2 regions of the Rhizobium sp. NZLR11 genome follow, and region 2 is predicted to be linked to the other one. Evidence: predicted binding sites of a transcription regulator. Region 2 holds the regulator's gene; the other holds the start of a gene.
What was found. Region 2 encodes PhoB, which activates phosphate uptake and scavenging genes when phosphate is short. Its sites were predicted from a motif close to TGTCATNNANCTGTCAT; they were not measured.

Region 1 (7,614 bases), on a different contig from region 2:
CGCTCCCTCGCCGCGCGAGGCGTCACCGCCAATCAGGTGACTTCAGTTGCCGCCGCCGTCTCGGTTGCATTGGGCGTTTTTCTGAGCGTTGTTCCGCTTCCGCATTGGTTCCTGGTGGTGCCCGTATGGTTTCTCCTGCGCATGGGCCTCAACGCCATCGACGGCATGCTCGCGCGCGAACATGGGCAGAAGAGCATTTTAGGCGCGTATCTGAACGAGATCGGTGATGTCGTGTCGGATACCGCCTTGTATTTGCCGTTTGCGCTCATCGATCCGAACGGCTTGGTGCCGGCGATGGCCGTCATATTCCTCTCGGCGCTGACGGAATTTACCGGCGTTCTGGGTCAAACGGTCGGGGCAAACCGGCGTTACGACGGGCCGCTGGGCAAGAGCGACCGCGCGGTGCTTTTTGGCGCGCTCGGCACCTTTGTCGCGGTTGGTGGTACGTTTGCAGCATGGACTTCGTGGCTTTGGGCGGTGGTGGCTCTACTTCTCATATGGACCATCATCAACCGTATCAACGCCGGTATTCGCGAGGCGCACACGGCCGCCCGATAGGGAGCGGAGCCGATCTGTCGCCTATGCTTCCATCGGCAAATGTGATCCGACAATCGACGCTGCCTCCGTCCTCCTAACGGTATGTTAAGCTTATACCGCTCCCCATGATTAGTGCTCATCTGCCCACTTCAGGCTGCGGGTCCAGTAGCTTCAGAAAGCCGTCGGCGGCTCTCGACCGCGAGCGGCGGCGGGTCCGCTTTGCGCACACGCCTAAGACGGCCCGCGCCGGTTCCATTGGGATGGGAGGCCCGGAACTTGTCAGCCGGGCGGCGGCCGAGTCTTTTCAGGCGGGAATCAGGCCGTGCCGCAGCATGATCTCTGTAAGCCGCGCCGGATCAGGCTCGCCAGGACCGCTCACAGCCTTCGCGATTTCCTCGAAATAGGCGCGGCCAATCGAACCTGGGTTCAACACGATTAGGGCGCGCGGCCTCGCTGTGCAGATTTTCGGCGTGATGGGCGGCGCTCGATGACACGATAGTCGCCTATCGCAGGATGATCGACATCCTGATCGAGCTCGCCGAGGCGGTCAAGCCGATCGAGAAAATCTCTGACATCAGGATCTTCGACACCGGCGGCATGCTGGGCCGCGGGGGCGCGAACGGCGAAAGCGGCATCGGCCTCGGCGAAGGCTTGGCCGGCCAGCTCCTCTCCTATCAGGCAAACAAGCCGATCCTCGACAAATTGCTGAAAGAGGCCGGCTTCGACGGCGACAACGCCATCTCATCCCTCCTTGGAAATCTCGATGGCGCGAAACCGGCAAAGCTGGTTCCGGCTCCGGTAAAGCCGGCAATACCGGCCGCGCCTCCGGTAGCGCCGGCAGCGGCCGCAGCCCCGGCAAAGACGATCGCCCCTGCGGCGCCGAAGAAGGAATGATCGCGTGCAGGCGGGTCTGGGCTATCTCACCCAACCCGCCGCCAGCGCGCTCTCCCAGTCGCCACGGCCCCTTTCGGCGGCCAGTGCCGACATCGCCATATGGTCGTAGGCGACATTCCTGAACTGCCACGTCCATCCCGCCGCCGTCTTTTCCAGAATGGCATAGCCGGCCAGCGGATGGCCGGCTTCGATCTTGTGGTAATAGGGCCGGTCGTCGTCATAGGCGGGGCAGCCGACGCTGCCGGGATTAACGATCAGGCGGCCGTCGGAGAGACGGACGGCGCGGGGAAGGTGGCTGTGGCCGCAGAGGATCAGCGGCAGGTCTATGCCCTCGGCCAGCGCCTCGATCGCTTCGATCGGCTTCAGGAAGACGACGCCATCCGCCGAGACCGATTCCAGCCAATAGAGATTATCGTCCTTCGGCGTCGCATGGCAGAGATACACCTCGCCGCGATAGACGGTGTTGAACGGCAGGCTGCGAATCCAGTCGAGATGGGACGACGTCAATTGCCGATGGGCTGAAGCATCCGAGGCATGCATGGAGGCCGGATCCTGCTCGATCAGATAGCGATCGTGATTGCCGCGAACCGAGGTCAGGCCAAGCGGCATCAGCAAATCAGCGGTCCGACCGGCTTCCAGCGGCCCGCTGAAGAAATCGCCGAGATTGACGATGTCCTCGATGCCCTCAGCGCGAATATCCGTAAGCACGGCTTCAAGCGCCAGATGGTTGCCGTGAATGTCGGCGATCGCGGCAAAACGCATTTCTAACTCCCTCGATAGGTGGAATAGCCGTAGGGCGAAATCAGCAGTGGCACATGATAATGCGCCGTGACATCGGCAATGCCGAAGCGGATCGGCACCAGATCGAGAAAGGACGGATGCGGCAGCGGCGTGCCGCTGGCCCTCAGATAATCGCCGGCGTGGAAGACCAGTTCATAGGTGCCGGCTCGGAAATGTTCGCCAGCGAGGATGGGACCGCCGTCGACTCGGCCGTCGGCATTGGTCTCGACCGTCTTCAGATGCCTGCGGATCTCGCCGTCGAGCTGGAAAAGATCGATCCTAAGGCGTTCGGCCGGCTTGCCGAGGGCGGTGTCGAGAACATGGGTGGTCAGTCCGGTCATGGGGCTGGCTCTTTGATGATGTAGGGGGTTTCGAAGAAGAACTCTTCCAGATTGTTGCCCGGCCCGTCGCGGTCGACGACCAGGAAATCGGAGACTTGGCCAAGCGCCATCAGCGGATGATGCCAGACATTTTGGCGGTAGTTCACTCCCTGGTCCCCGCGCGCGCAAAACACTTGCGGTCTGCCCGGGCGTCCGCCCTCGTCCTCGGAGACGACGACGAGGAAGGGACGGCCGGAGACTGGCGAGAAGCTCTGGCTGCCGAAGGGATGGCGCTCCATCATGTCGATGTCATAGGGAAAGCTGCGCGGCTGGCCGCGAAAGAGATTGATGATGACGCGTGCGCCTTCGCCCGTCGCTTGCGCCGCGGCCAGCGCATGGAAACGCTCCGTCGTGCCGCCATTGATGAGCCGCATCGCGGCCGGATCGGCTTCGATCACCTCACCGAAGAGAGCGAAGGCGGAGTTGGTGAGAGGACGAATGTCGAGAAACCGAGACATCGCGTCACTCGCCTTGGGCATGCCAGTATCGGACGGCATCGATCTCCCGAAGCAGCTCCGGCAGCGTCCGATACGTCGCCTCCCAGATTTCGGAGGGATCGAGATCGAAGACGTCGTCGAGGATGCGATTACCGGTGCCGCAGATCCTGGTCCACGGCAGATTGGGATGCTCGGTGGCAAATTCCGGATGGGACACCAGCAGACGGGATGCCGCAGCACCGATGGTGAAGTGGCAAAAGGCAACGGCCTTGAAGGTAAGCTGGTCCTCGGCGAAAGCCGCCTCATCCATTCCGCCGATGAAGGACAACGCTTGGGATGCCGCCTTTTGCATGTCATTGAGATAGTCGATAGCGCGCCTCTCCTTCATTCAGCCTCCGGCAACATCGATGTCAGACGCAGCAGCGCGATCTTTTCGACCTGTGCCGTCGCGGTCGAAAACTCCTCGTCCCGGCCGTTGCCGATCCGTGTTTCGAAAGCTTCCAGGATATCCTCCTTGCCGAGCCCCTTGACGGCGATGATGAAGGGAAAGCCATATTTTTCGACATAGGCCGAATTGAGTTCTGTGAAGCGGGCGTGCTCGGCAGGGCTCAGGCGGTCGAGACCGGCGCCGGACTGCTCCTTGCGGCTGTCTTCGGTAAGTTCACCCGATATGGCGAGGCGCCCGGCAAGGTCGGGGTGGGCGCTGAGCACGCCCAGACGCTCCTGTCGGCTTGCCGCGCGGAAGACGGCGGCAAGCGCCGCATGTACGCCGGCCGCCGTCAGAGGCTCGTTCACGCTGCCGGCGTCATAGGCGCGCTCGGCGATGAAAGGCGAATGTTCGAAGACGCCGCCGAAGCGGGAAACGAAATCCTCGCGCGACAGCATCAGATCGCGTCCGGCTGATGGTGCTTGTGCCAGTGCTCGGCAATCTCGATGCGGCGCGGAATCCAGACCTTGTCATGCTTCAGCACATATTCGATGAAGCGCTTCAGCGCCGCCGCCCGGCCCGGGCGCCCGACGAGGCGGCAATGCAGGCCGACCGACATCATCTTCGGGCTGCCCGCCTTGCCTTCCTCATAGAGCGTATCGAAGGCATCCTTCAGATAGGTGAAGAACTGATCGCCGGTATTGAAGCCCTGCGGTGTGGCAAAGCGCATGTCGTTGGTTTCGAGCGTATAGGGGATGATCAGGAAGGGTTTCCCATCGACGCCCTTCACCCAGTAAGGCAGATCGTCGGCATAGGAATCGGAGGAATAGAGGAAGCCGCCCTCCTCCTGCACCAGCCGAAGCGTCTTGTCGGAAGGCTTGCCCTGATACATGCCGTATGGCCGCTCGCCGGTAAGCTCGGCGTGCAGGCGCACCGCTTCGAGGATGTGCTTGCGCTCCAGATCTTCCGGAAAATCCTTGTATTCCAGCCAGCGGTAACCGTGGCTGGCGATCTCCCAGCCGGCATCCTTCATCGCAGCGACCGCTTCAGGATTGCGCGCCATCGCTAGCGTTACGCCGTAGACGGTCGCCTGCACCTTGAGATCGGTGAACATCCGCCAGAGCCGCCAGAAGCCCGCGCGCGAACCGTATTCGTAGATCGATTCCATGTTGAGATTGCGCTGTCCGGGCCAGGCGGCCGCGCCAACGATCTCCGACAGCAGATTTTCAGAAGCCGGATCGCCGTCGAGGATCGAGCTTTCGCCGCCCTCCTCATAATTGATGACGAACTGCACGGCGACGCGCGCCTCGCCCGGCCACTTCGGATCGGGCGTCTGTCGCCCGTAGCCGACGAGATTGCGCGGATAAGTCTCGGATACCATCAAATCACCTTCTGAAAAGACGGCGAACGGTAGCATCCGCAGCCGGAATGTCGAGAAGGAAACTGCTCAATCCGATTTTGCCTTTGCAGTACAATGGCTTAGCCCATCGGCACGCTCAGGCGATCTTGCGCGCGCTGACCTTGCCCATCGGGTGCAGCGAATGAACGCGGAAAGGACCGCCCGTGCCCTCCTCGATCATGAGCGCCACGTTTGAAACCGTCACCGGGTCACTGAGGGCAGGCGCGAAAATCGTCCGCAGGGCCGGCTCGATGCGCGCCATGTCGATCGCGTTGACGGGTCCTGTCACCGGCATATGAAAGCGGAACTCTTCCATCACATAAGGATTGCCCCAGCGATGCAGGTTTGAAAACTGCGCTGCCGACAGCCCGTCCGGATCGCTGCGCTCGATCTCGGCTTCGCTGAGCGGCGCGCGGAAACGATCGAATTCCTGGACGATCGCCGAAGCGAGATACTGGATCCGCTCGCAGGGGGCGCTCGGCAGCAAGCTGTAGAAATTGCCGAGCCGTGCGACTTCGATGCGCGGAATCTGGAAGGGGACGAAGGTCCCGGAAAAACGCATCAGATCGCGCAGGAGTTGCGCTTCGGACATATTGTGACCCAGGTGAAACGGCGCCTTCAGAACGCCGTGAAAACCATAGCGCCGCGGCACGGCGGTATGGAAGGCGATCTCGTGAATGCCAAGGCCACGAACTGCCGGCGGCTCCACCATATCGCCCGAAAACACGTTTCGGCCAAGCCAACTGGCAGCCACAAGCGACAGCGGGTCGCTCGCCGGAGGCGTGAAGCAAATGGCATAGCGCATGCAATTTCCTCCATCAAGGAACTGAGCGCCGATCAAATCCGGCGCTGTCGATGCGCAAGCAGATAGGTGATTTGCATGACAGAATAACGAAACGAAGCGGCGTCGAATTCACGTTTAACGTGAAGCTGCCGCGATATGGCTTGAAATTGCGAAGCTTTCCGGCAGCAAAAATCCGCAATCCGTATCGCCTGCGATACATATCGCCGCTTCCGCCAGCCGGTGGGCCAGGCCGAAGCTGACCTTAAAGCCGCCGGTCAGCGCGATCAGGCGCGGATGATCGGGGTGGCGGCCGATCATCGGATCGCGGTCGATCGCCTTCGGGCGAAGCCCCGCCCAGCGCTCGACGATAGGGGCGTCGCGCAGCGCCGGCACGATCTCCCGCGCCGCGGCGATCAGCGTATCGAGCTGAGCGTCGGTCGATGTGGAATCGTCGAAGCGGTTTTCGCTGGTGCTGCCGATCGCCACATGCCCGCCCTCGTGCGCGACGACATAGAGCCCGTCGAGGAAGATCGTCGGCAGCGCGGGGTCGAGATCGGCTTTCAACAGCGCCGCCTGCCCCTTGACCGGTTGACCGAGCGGTCGCTTCAGCCCGGCGGTCAGCGCCTGCAGCAACGGAAAAGACTGGTGACCGGCGGCCAGGATGCAGTCGCTGAAAGTGATGGTTTCGCCCCCTATGTCGGCCGTGCCGCAGTCGGGATCGACACCGGTCACCGCCGCGTGTTCCATGATCCGCACATGTTTTGCCTGTCGCAAGAAGGCAATGAGCCCCGCAGTCAGTGAGCGGGGCGCAACGCGGGCGGCGAGCGTATCATGCACGAAACCGCTCTCGCCGGCGGATGCCTCGATCCAGCCGTCGACCGGCGGGCTGTCGAGCACGTGCCAATGGAAGCGGCGCTCGCCTGCGCACCAGTGGCGCTCGGCATCCTCGGAGTGAGCGCGCGCTATCTTGTTGAGATGCGGCTTCGGCAGCGGGATCAGCCGCCCGGAACGGCGGTAACCGGCCGAAAGCCCGGTTTCGGCTTCCAGCATGGCGATCTCGGCTTCGAGCGAGACCAGCGCATCGAACTGGAACTGCTTTTTCTCAGACCACCGATCCGGCATATGCGGCATCAGCGCGCCGAGCAGGCCGCCGCTCGCACCTCCACCCAATTTGCCGGCGTCGACGATAAGGGTAGCGACACCACGGCGCTCGGCATGGACGGCCGCCCAGAGACCCATGATGCCGCCGCCGACGATCAGCAATTCGCAGGACGATTGACCTGAGACCGGCTGAGGATTATCGGCTTTTTCCATGACAGACGTGAACCCCGATCAGATTGGCGCGGGCGCGCCGCAGCCGCTCGAATGGCGCGACGGCGATATGCCCTATTCCCTCGCCTTTGGCGACCATTTTTATTGCCAGACCGATGGGCGGCTGGAATGCGGCCATGTCTTTCTCGCCGGCAACGGCCTGCCGGAGCGTTGGAACGGGCGGCAGGAATTCGTGATCGGCGAACTCGGCTTCGGCACCGGCCTGAACTTCGCCGAGACCTGGCGGCGATGGAAGCTGTACAGCGTGCCCGGCCAGCAGCTGCATTTCATCTCCTTCGAGCTCCACCCGATGCGCGGCGAAGAAATCAGCCGTGCGCTCTCCCACTGGCCGGAGATCGATGCCGAACGCGAGGCGCTGACGGCGGCCTGGCCGCCAACGCCTGCCGATACCGTCTCGCTCGACCTCGACGACCAGATGAGGCTCAGCGTCGTCTGCGGCGCAGCACTCGACGGCGTCGCAGCCGCAAAGCCCGGCTTCGACGCCTGGTATCTCGACGGCTTCGCCCCTTCGCGCAACGGCGATATGTGGTCGGAAGAACTGATGCGCCGCGTCAACGAAAAAACCGCGCCCGGCGGCACTTTCGCCACCTATGCCGCGGCCGGTTTCGTACGCCGCAACCTCATCGCGGCGGGCTTTACCGTCG
Region 2 (7,614 bases):
CTTCCCCGCCGATGTCAAGGCTCAAGCCGCCGTCGAGCAGGATCTTGGCTATTCCATGGTGGCGACGGTCGCCCGTGGCCTGACGATGCTGACCTCGGATGAAACCGCAGCGGTCGCCGGCGATCCGGCCGCCCTGCAGGCCAAGCTCAGCGAAAAGGGTGTGCCGCTTGCCGGCCAGCCGCTGCCTTACATGCTCGACGCAGCCAAGACGCTCAACGCCAAGAGCATGACGAGCCGCCTCGCCATGACGGCGGTCGTCTTCATCCTCGCCATTGCCGGCGCCTTCTATGCGCTGCGCGCCATCGCCCCGCGCTTCCGCGCCCGCAATCGGGTTGAGCGTTTCATGCTCTGGGGCCTGCTACTCGCCTCTTCGATTGCTATCCTAACGACGATCGGCATCGTATTCTCGATGCTGTCGGAAGCCGCCCGCTTCTTTGCCGCCGTTCCCGCCGCCGATTTCTTCTTCGGCACCGTCTGGGACCCGCGTTTTGCCGGAGCCGGCAGCTCGTCCTTCGGTCAGTTCGGCCTTATCCCGCTGCTGCTCGGCACGCTCTATATCGGCATGGTCGCCATGCTGGTTGCCGTACCGGTCGGCCTGTTTGCCGCGATCTACATGGCCGAATACGCCTCGCCGAAGCTGCGCGGGATCGCTAAGCCGCTGCTCGAAGTGCTCGCCGGCATTCCGACGATCGTTTACGGCTTCTTTGCGCTCGTCACCGTCGGCCCGTTCCTGCGCGATTTCTCGGCTCAGATCAGCGGCCTGCTCTCCGGCAACTACACCAACTTCATTCAGGCGCAGAGCGTTCTGACCGCCGGCATCGTCATGGGCATCATGCTGATCCCCTACGTCTCCTCGCTGTCGGACGATATCATCACCGCCGTGCCGCGGACGCTGCGTGACGGTTCGCTCGGTCTTGGCGCCACACGCTCCGAAACCATCAAGAAAGTGGTCTTGCCCGCAGCCCTTCCCGGCATCGTCGGCGCCTTGCTGATGACCGCCTCGCGCGCCATCGGTGAAACTATGATCGTCGTGCTGGCCGCCGGTGTCGCCGCCCGCATCCAGATCAACCCCTTCGAGCCGATGACGACGGTGACCGTCAAGATCGTCAATCAGCTCACCGGCGACCTCGAGTTCACCTCGCCGCAGACGCTGGTTGCCTTCGCCCTTGGCATCACGCTGTTCTGCATCACGCTTTGCCTCAATATCTACGCGCTCTACATCGTGCGCAAATACCGGGAGCAGTACGAATGACGGATATTGTTTCTCCCGCCGGGATAACCGTTTCCAAGGCGCCCACGCGCCGCGATATCGGCATCAAGCGCCGCTACGCCGCCGAACGCCGGTTCCAGGCCTATGGCATCGCCGCCATCTCCTTCGGCCTCATCTTCCTGTTCATCCTGCTGTGGACGGTGATCGGCAAAGGCTACACCGCCTTTCAGCAGACGGCGATCACCCTGCCGATCGAATTTTCCGAGAAGACGATCGACCCCAGCAATAAGCGTGCGACCGATGCTTCGGTGCTGATCGCCGCCAACTACCCGGTTCTCCTGCGCGACGCGATCGTCAAGCAGCTGAACGTCAATGCCGCAAGCCGTCCCGACGTGCGCGATGCATCCGCCATGCTCTCCAAGGGTGCGCCGGTCCAACTGCGCGACATGGTCGTCGCCGACCCGTCGATCATCGGCAAGACGGTCAATGTCACCGTGCTCGCCGACGCCAATGTCGACAGCGCCAACAAGGGCCAGATCGACCTGTCGGTCGATGAGAAGAACCGCAAGGTCAACGACAAGCAGGTTGGCTGGATGAACGAGCTGAAGGCGAGCGGCGCTCTCCACAAGCAGTTCAACACCGGCCTCTTCGTCAACGGCAATTCCAGCCGTCCGGAGGCCGCAGGCCTTGGCGTCGCCCTCATCGGCTCGCTCTATCTGATGCTGATCGTGCTGGTGCTCGCTCTGCCGATCGGCGTTGCCGCCTCGATCTATCTCGAGGAGTTTGCGCCGAAGAACAAGCTGACCGATCTGATCGAGGTCAACATCAACAACCTCGCCGCCGTGCCCTCGATCGTCTACGGTCTGCTCGGCCTTTCCGTCTTCATCAACTTCGTCGGCCTGCCGCGTTCGGCTTCGCTGGTTGGCGGCCTGGTGCTGACGTTGATGACCCTGCCGACGATCATCATTGCGACGCGCGCCGCACTGCGCGCCGTGCCGCCGTCGATCCGCGCTGCAGCCCTCGGCCTCGGCGCCTCGAAGATGCAGATGGTGTTCCACCATGTTCTGCCGCTCGCCATGCCCGGCATCCTCACCGGCACGATCATCGGCCTGGCGCATGCGCTCGGCGAAACCGCGCCGCTGCTGCTGATCGGCATGGTCGCCTTCGTCGCCAACGCGCCGACGACGCCGCTCGATCCCTCGACGGCTCTGCCCGTGCAGGTCTATATGTGGGCCAACGAGGCCGAACGTGCCTTCGTCGAGCGGACTTCGGGTGCCATCATCGTCCTGCTCCTGTTCCTGATCGTCATGAACATGGGCGCCATCCTCTTGCGTCGTCGCTTCGAGCGCCGCTGGTAAACGGAGTTACACATCATGAACATGTTGACGGAAGCTGCAGTTGAAAAAGCGCTGGATCAGAAGATGAGCAACGTCCCTTATAAGATGATCGGCAAGGATGTCTCGGTTTACTATGGCGAGAAGCGCGCGCTTTTCGATGTGAACCTGAACATCCGCGAAAACACCGTAACCGCGCTGATCGGCCCGTCCGGCTGCGGCAAGTCGACCTTCCTGCGGAGCCTAAACCGCATGAACGACACGATCGACGGCTGCCGGGTCACCGGCAAGATCACGCTTGATACCGACGATATCTATGATCCCGATATCGACGTCGTCGAACTTCGCGCCCGCGTCGGCATGGTCTTCCAGAAGCCGAACCCGTTCCCGAAGACGATCTATGAAAACGTCTCCTACGGCCCGCGCATCCATGGCCTTGCCAAGTCGAAGGCCGATCTCGACCAGATCGTCGAGACCAGCCTGCAGCGTGCCGGCCTCTGGAACGAGGTCAAGGACCGCGTGCATGAATCCGGCACCGGCCTGTCCGGCGGTCAGCAGCAGCGCCTCTGCATTGCCCGCGCCGTCGCCGTCAGCCCTGAAGTCATCCTGATGGACGAGCCCTGCTCGGCGCTCGACCCGATCGCCACCGCCAAGGTCGAGGAACTGATCCACGAACTGCGCGAGAACTACACGATCGTCATCGTCACCCACTCCATGCAGCAGGCCGCGCGCGTCTCGCAGCGCACCGCCATGTTCCACCTCGGCAATCTCGTCGAGGAGAACGACACCGACAAGATGTTCACCAATCCCGACGATCCGCGCACCCAGGACTACATCATGGGTCGCTTCGGTTGATTTTGGCGACACCAAGCCTTCCCGTTATTCGAGGATAAAGCCCCATGGCATCGACACATATTTTTTCTGCCTATGATGATGATCTGAAGTTCCTGTCCAGGCGGATTTCCGAAATGGGCGGCCTGGCCGAGCAGATGGTCAGCGAGGCCGTCCGGGCGCTCGTCAACGGCGATACCGCGCTGGCGCAGAAGGTCATCTCCGACGATGTGATCCTCGATCACGCCGAGCGAGAAATCGGCGACAAGGCGATCGTTACCATCGCCCGCCGTCAACCGATGGCCTCGGACCTGCGCGAAATCATGGGTTCGATCCGCATCGCCGCCGATCTCGAACGCGTCGGCGACCTCGGCAAGAACACCGCCAAGCGCGTCATCGCCGTGCAGAGCACCGGCGTTCCGCGCAAGCTCGCCCGCGGTCTCGAGCATCTGTCCGAGCTGGCGCTCGTCCAGCTCAAGGAAGTGCTCGACGTCTACACGACGCGCTCCGCCGACAAGGCCAATGCGATCCGTGAACGCGACAACGAGATCGACGCGATGTACACCTCGCTGTTCCGCGAGCTGCTGACCTACATGATGGAAGATCCGCGCAACATCACCAGCTGCACGCATCTGCTCTTCTGCGCCAAGAACATCGAGCGCATCGGCGACCACGCCACCAACATCGCCGAGACGATCTACTACATGGCGACCGGCGCACAGCCGGAAGGTGACCGTCCGAAAGACGACAGCGCCAACACCGTCGGCGCGGTCACGGAATAAAGCCCATACTAGCCGTTGCGTGCGCGCCCATCCGGGCGCGCAAAGAGGTCGCAGCCACCTTTCTGAATTTGCGCAGGATGCATTGCTTAAATCACCCCGGTTTAAGGAACATGCGCGAGGAGACCGACAGGCATGATCCCGAGAGTTGCAGTTGTTGAAGACGAGGAAGCCTTGAGCGTGCTTCTTCGCTACAATCTCGAAGCGGAAGGCTTCGAGGTCGATACTATCCTTCGTGGCGACGAAGCCGAAATCAGGCTTCAGGAGCGCACGCCCGACCTGCTCATCCTCGATTGGATGCTGCCCGGCGTCTCCGGCATCGAACTCTGCCGGCGCCTGCGCATGCGGCCGGAAACCGAACGTCTGCCGATCATCATGCTGACGGCGCGCGGCGAAGAGAGCGAGCGCGTCCGCGGACTGTCGACCGGGGCCGACGATTACGTCGTCAAGCCGTTCTCGACCCCGGAGCTCGTTGCCCGCGTCAAGGCGATGCTACGCCGCGCCCGTCCCGAGGTGCTGTCGACGGTGCTGAAATGCGGCGATATCGAACTCGACCGCGAAACCCATCGCGTCCATCGCAAAAGCCGCGAAGTCCGCCTCGGCCCCACCGAATTCCGCCTGCTGGAATTCCTGATGTCGTCGCCGAGCCGGGTCTTCTCCCGCTCGCAGCTTCTCGACGGCGTCTGGGGCCACGATATCTATGTCGACGAACGCACCGTCGACGTCCATGTCGGCCGCCTGCGCAAGGCGCTGAACTTCTCCAACATGCAAGACGTCATCCGCACCGTCCGCGGCGCCGGCTATTCGATGGAAGCCTGAGGGGTTTCCGATAAAGTCGAGCAAGCTCTGCCCCTCACCCTAACCCGACCGGGGTCGAGCCACTCGTCTCGACCCCGGTCGGTGCCGGCAGGCGGATGAGGGGCAGCCACACCCAACGTACTCACATAAAAAAACGGGCCTTCCAGCCCGTTTTTGCATGTCGACAATGTCACCCGTTCAGCTCGCCCGCGCTGCCGCCCGGCGGCGTTCGTTGACGGGCTGGTAGGCGAGTTTCTGGTGATAGCCGCAATAGGGTGAATTGTCGGGGGACTCGCAGCCGCAGAAGTGGAAGTCATCCTTCAGCGGATCGCCGACCGGCCACTTGCAAGTGCGTTCGGTCAGTTCCGTCAGGCCGAGGCGGCGGGAGATCGGCACGACCACGTTGCCTTTCGGCACGTATTCCATTTCCTCGACCGTTTCGATCTCGATCTCTTCCTTCAGCATCGTTGCGCCCTGCTGGCGGGTAACGGTGCGGGTGGTGATCCGAGAGGCGAAGTTCGGCGCGCGCGGCGCCGATGTATTGCGTTTCGGCGTTCGGGCCGTGGCGGCCGTGCCGCCGGCCTTGGCGCGGCCCGGAAGGCTCAGGCGGTGCACCTTGCCGATTACAGCGTTTCTGCTGACACCGCCAAGTTGCGCCGCGATCTGGCTGGCGCTCAGTCCTTCGGCCCAAAGCTTCTTGAGTTTCTCGACCCGCTCGTCTGTCCAGTTCATGCCCTGTCTCCACCTTCTGCGTTGGTGATGGCAGAATCCCTCACCGTTGCCTCGGAAGCTCCGAAACAAGAAACGCTTGATCAATTTTGGTGACTAGTTCCGCCGCATGCAGTCTAGTAATTGAACTTTAACCTAGTGTGAGCGTGACTCCGTGACAAGAGTCGCATGAATCCGGATGAATCGAATTCGGAGTTTTCCCCAACTTGCTGCCCCAGCGTGTCATTTCTGCAATAAAGCCTGTTGAAGGTCGAAAACACCGCTGTACAACCTTGCTGCATGCGCTAAGGGCGCAGTTTTGTTGACATTGCAGCGCGAAAAGGAAATAGTACCGCTGGCCGCCGCAAGGCGGCATTTTTAATTTTTCGGGCCTGGTTTTCTTAGCCGGAGTCCGTTGCTTGATAACTCTGATCGGGAGACCGCGCCATGGCTGAAGCCGCGCCGCTTTATGACACCTACTCTCGTGCCCCGCTGCGGTTCGAGCGAGGCGAGGGCGTGTGGCTGATCACCGAAAGCGGCGAACGTTATCTCGATTTCGGCGCCGGTGTTGCCGTCACCTCGGTCGGCCACGGCAATCCGCATGTGGTCGGCGCGCTGAAGGAGCAGGCCGACAAGGTCTGGCACCTCTCCAACATCTATGAGATCCCCGGCCAGGAGCGTTTGGCCAAACGGCTGACCGACGCCACCTTCGCCGACAAGGTGTTCTTCACCAATTCGGGTGCTGAAGCGCTCGAATGCGCGATCAAGACGGCGCGCCGTTATCAGTTTTCCAACGGCCATCCCGAGCGCTTCCATATCATCACCTTCGAGGGCGCCTTCCATGGGCGGACGCTCGCGACAATCGCCGCCGGTGGCCAGGAGAAATATCTCGAAGGCTTCGGCCCCAAGGCGCCGGGTTTCGATCAGGTGGCGTTCGGCGACATCGAAGCGGTCCGCGCCGCGATCACCGATGCGACGGCGGCAATCCTCATCGAGCCGGTGCAGGGCGAGGGCGGCGTGCGTCCTGCCACCCCCGAATTCATGAAGGCGCTTCGCCAGATTTGCGACGAAAACGGCCTGCTGTTGATCCTCGACGAGGTCCAGACCGGCGTTGGCCGCACCGGCAGGTTCTTTGCCCATGAATGGTCGGGCGTCACGCCCGACATCATGGCGGTTGCCAAGGGCATCGGCGGTGGTTTCCCGCTCGGCGCCTGCCTTGCTACTTCAGAGGCCGCCTCCGGCATGAAGGCCGGCACGCATGGCTCGACCTATGGCGGCAATCCGCTCGCCATGGCCGTCGGCAGCGCCGTGCTCGACATCATCCTCGCCGATGGCTTCCTCCAGCAGGTGCGCGACGTAGCACTCGTCTTCCGCCAGGGCCTCGCCTCGCTGAAGGATCGCTATCCCGATGTGATCGAGGATATCAGAGGCGAGGGGCTGTTGCTCGGCATCAAGGCTGCTATTCCCTCGGCCGAATTGCTGCAGGCGATCCGCGCCGCCCATCTGCTCGGCATACCCGCCGGCGATAACGTCATCCGCCTTCTTCCGCCCCTCGTCGTCACCGCCGAGGAAGCCCGAGAGGGCCTTGACCGCATCGAGCGCGCCGCCGAGAGCATTCGCGCCGCGAAGGTCAAGAAAACGGCTTGAAGAGATTGCCGCCTTCGGGCGCAGCACAGGTAAGAACATGGCTCCCAAACATTTCCTCGATCTTTCCGCGGTCACCTCAGCCGATCTCAGAACCATCATGAACGATGCGCTCGCCCGCAAGCAGGCCTTCAAGGCCGGCACGGGCGACAAGCCGCTCGCCGGCAAGATGCTGGCGATGATCTTCGAGAAGCCGTCGACGCGCACCCGCGTCTCCTTCGATGTCGGCATGCGCCAGCTCGGCGGCGAAACGCTGTTCCTGTCCGGCACCGAGATGCAGCTCGGCCGCGCCGAGACGATCGGCGACACC

Region 1: the regulator PhoB is predicted to act here: its motif matches at 5,735-5,751, upstream of HJB83_RS17300 (DUF1045 domain-containing protein).

Annotation. Positions count from the first base shown of each region.
Region 1 is NZ_JABDWD010000009.1:79,455-87,068, reverse strand. Features, by position in the region: gene HJB83_RS17340 (CDP-alcohol phosphatidyltransferase family protein) at 1-558, shown strand, start outside; partial or broken gene HJB83_RS17335 (flotillin domain-containing protein) at 1,072-1,431, shown strand; gene HJB83_RS17330 (metallophosphoesterase) at 1,453-2,193, opposite strand; gene uraH (hydroxyisourate hydrolase) at 2,196-2,552, opposite strand; gene HJB83_RS17320 (ureidoglycolate lyase) at 2,549-3,049, opposite strand; gene HJB83_RS17315 (DUF86 domain-containing protein) at 3,054-3,416, opposite strand; gene uraD (2-oxo-4-hydroxy-4-carboxy-5-ureidoimidazoline decarboxylase) at 3,413-3,913, opposite strand; gene puuE (allantoinase PuuE) at 3,913-4,836, opposite strand; gene HJB83_RS17300 (DUF1045 domain-containing protein) at 4,952-5,659, opposite strand; gene HJB83_RS17295 (FAD-binding oxidoreductase) at 5,774-6,952, opposite strand; gene mnmD (tRNA (5-methylaminomethyl-2-thiouridine)(34)-methyltransferase MnmD) at 6,951-7,614, shown strand, end outside.
Region 2 is NZ_JABDWD010000024.1:14,037-21,650, forward strand. Features, by position in the region: gene pstC (phosphate ABC transporter permease subunit PstC) at 1-1,252, shown strand, start outside; gene pstA (phosphate ABC transporter permease PstA) at 1,249-2,568, shown strand; gene pstB (phosphate ABC transporter ATP-binding protein PstB) at 2,584-3,399, shown strand; gene phoU (phosphate signaling complex protein PhoU) at 3,444-4,157, shown strand; gene phoB (phosphate regulon transcriptional regulator PhoB) at 4,290-4,973, shown strand; gene HJB83_RS29030 (GcrA family cell cycle regulator) at 5,151-5,684, opposite strand; gene HJB83_RS29035 (aspartate aminotransferase family protein) at 6,108-7,307, shown strand; gene argF (ornithine carbamoyltransferase) at 7,345-7,614, shown strand, end outside.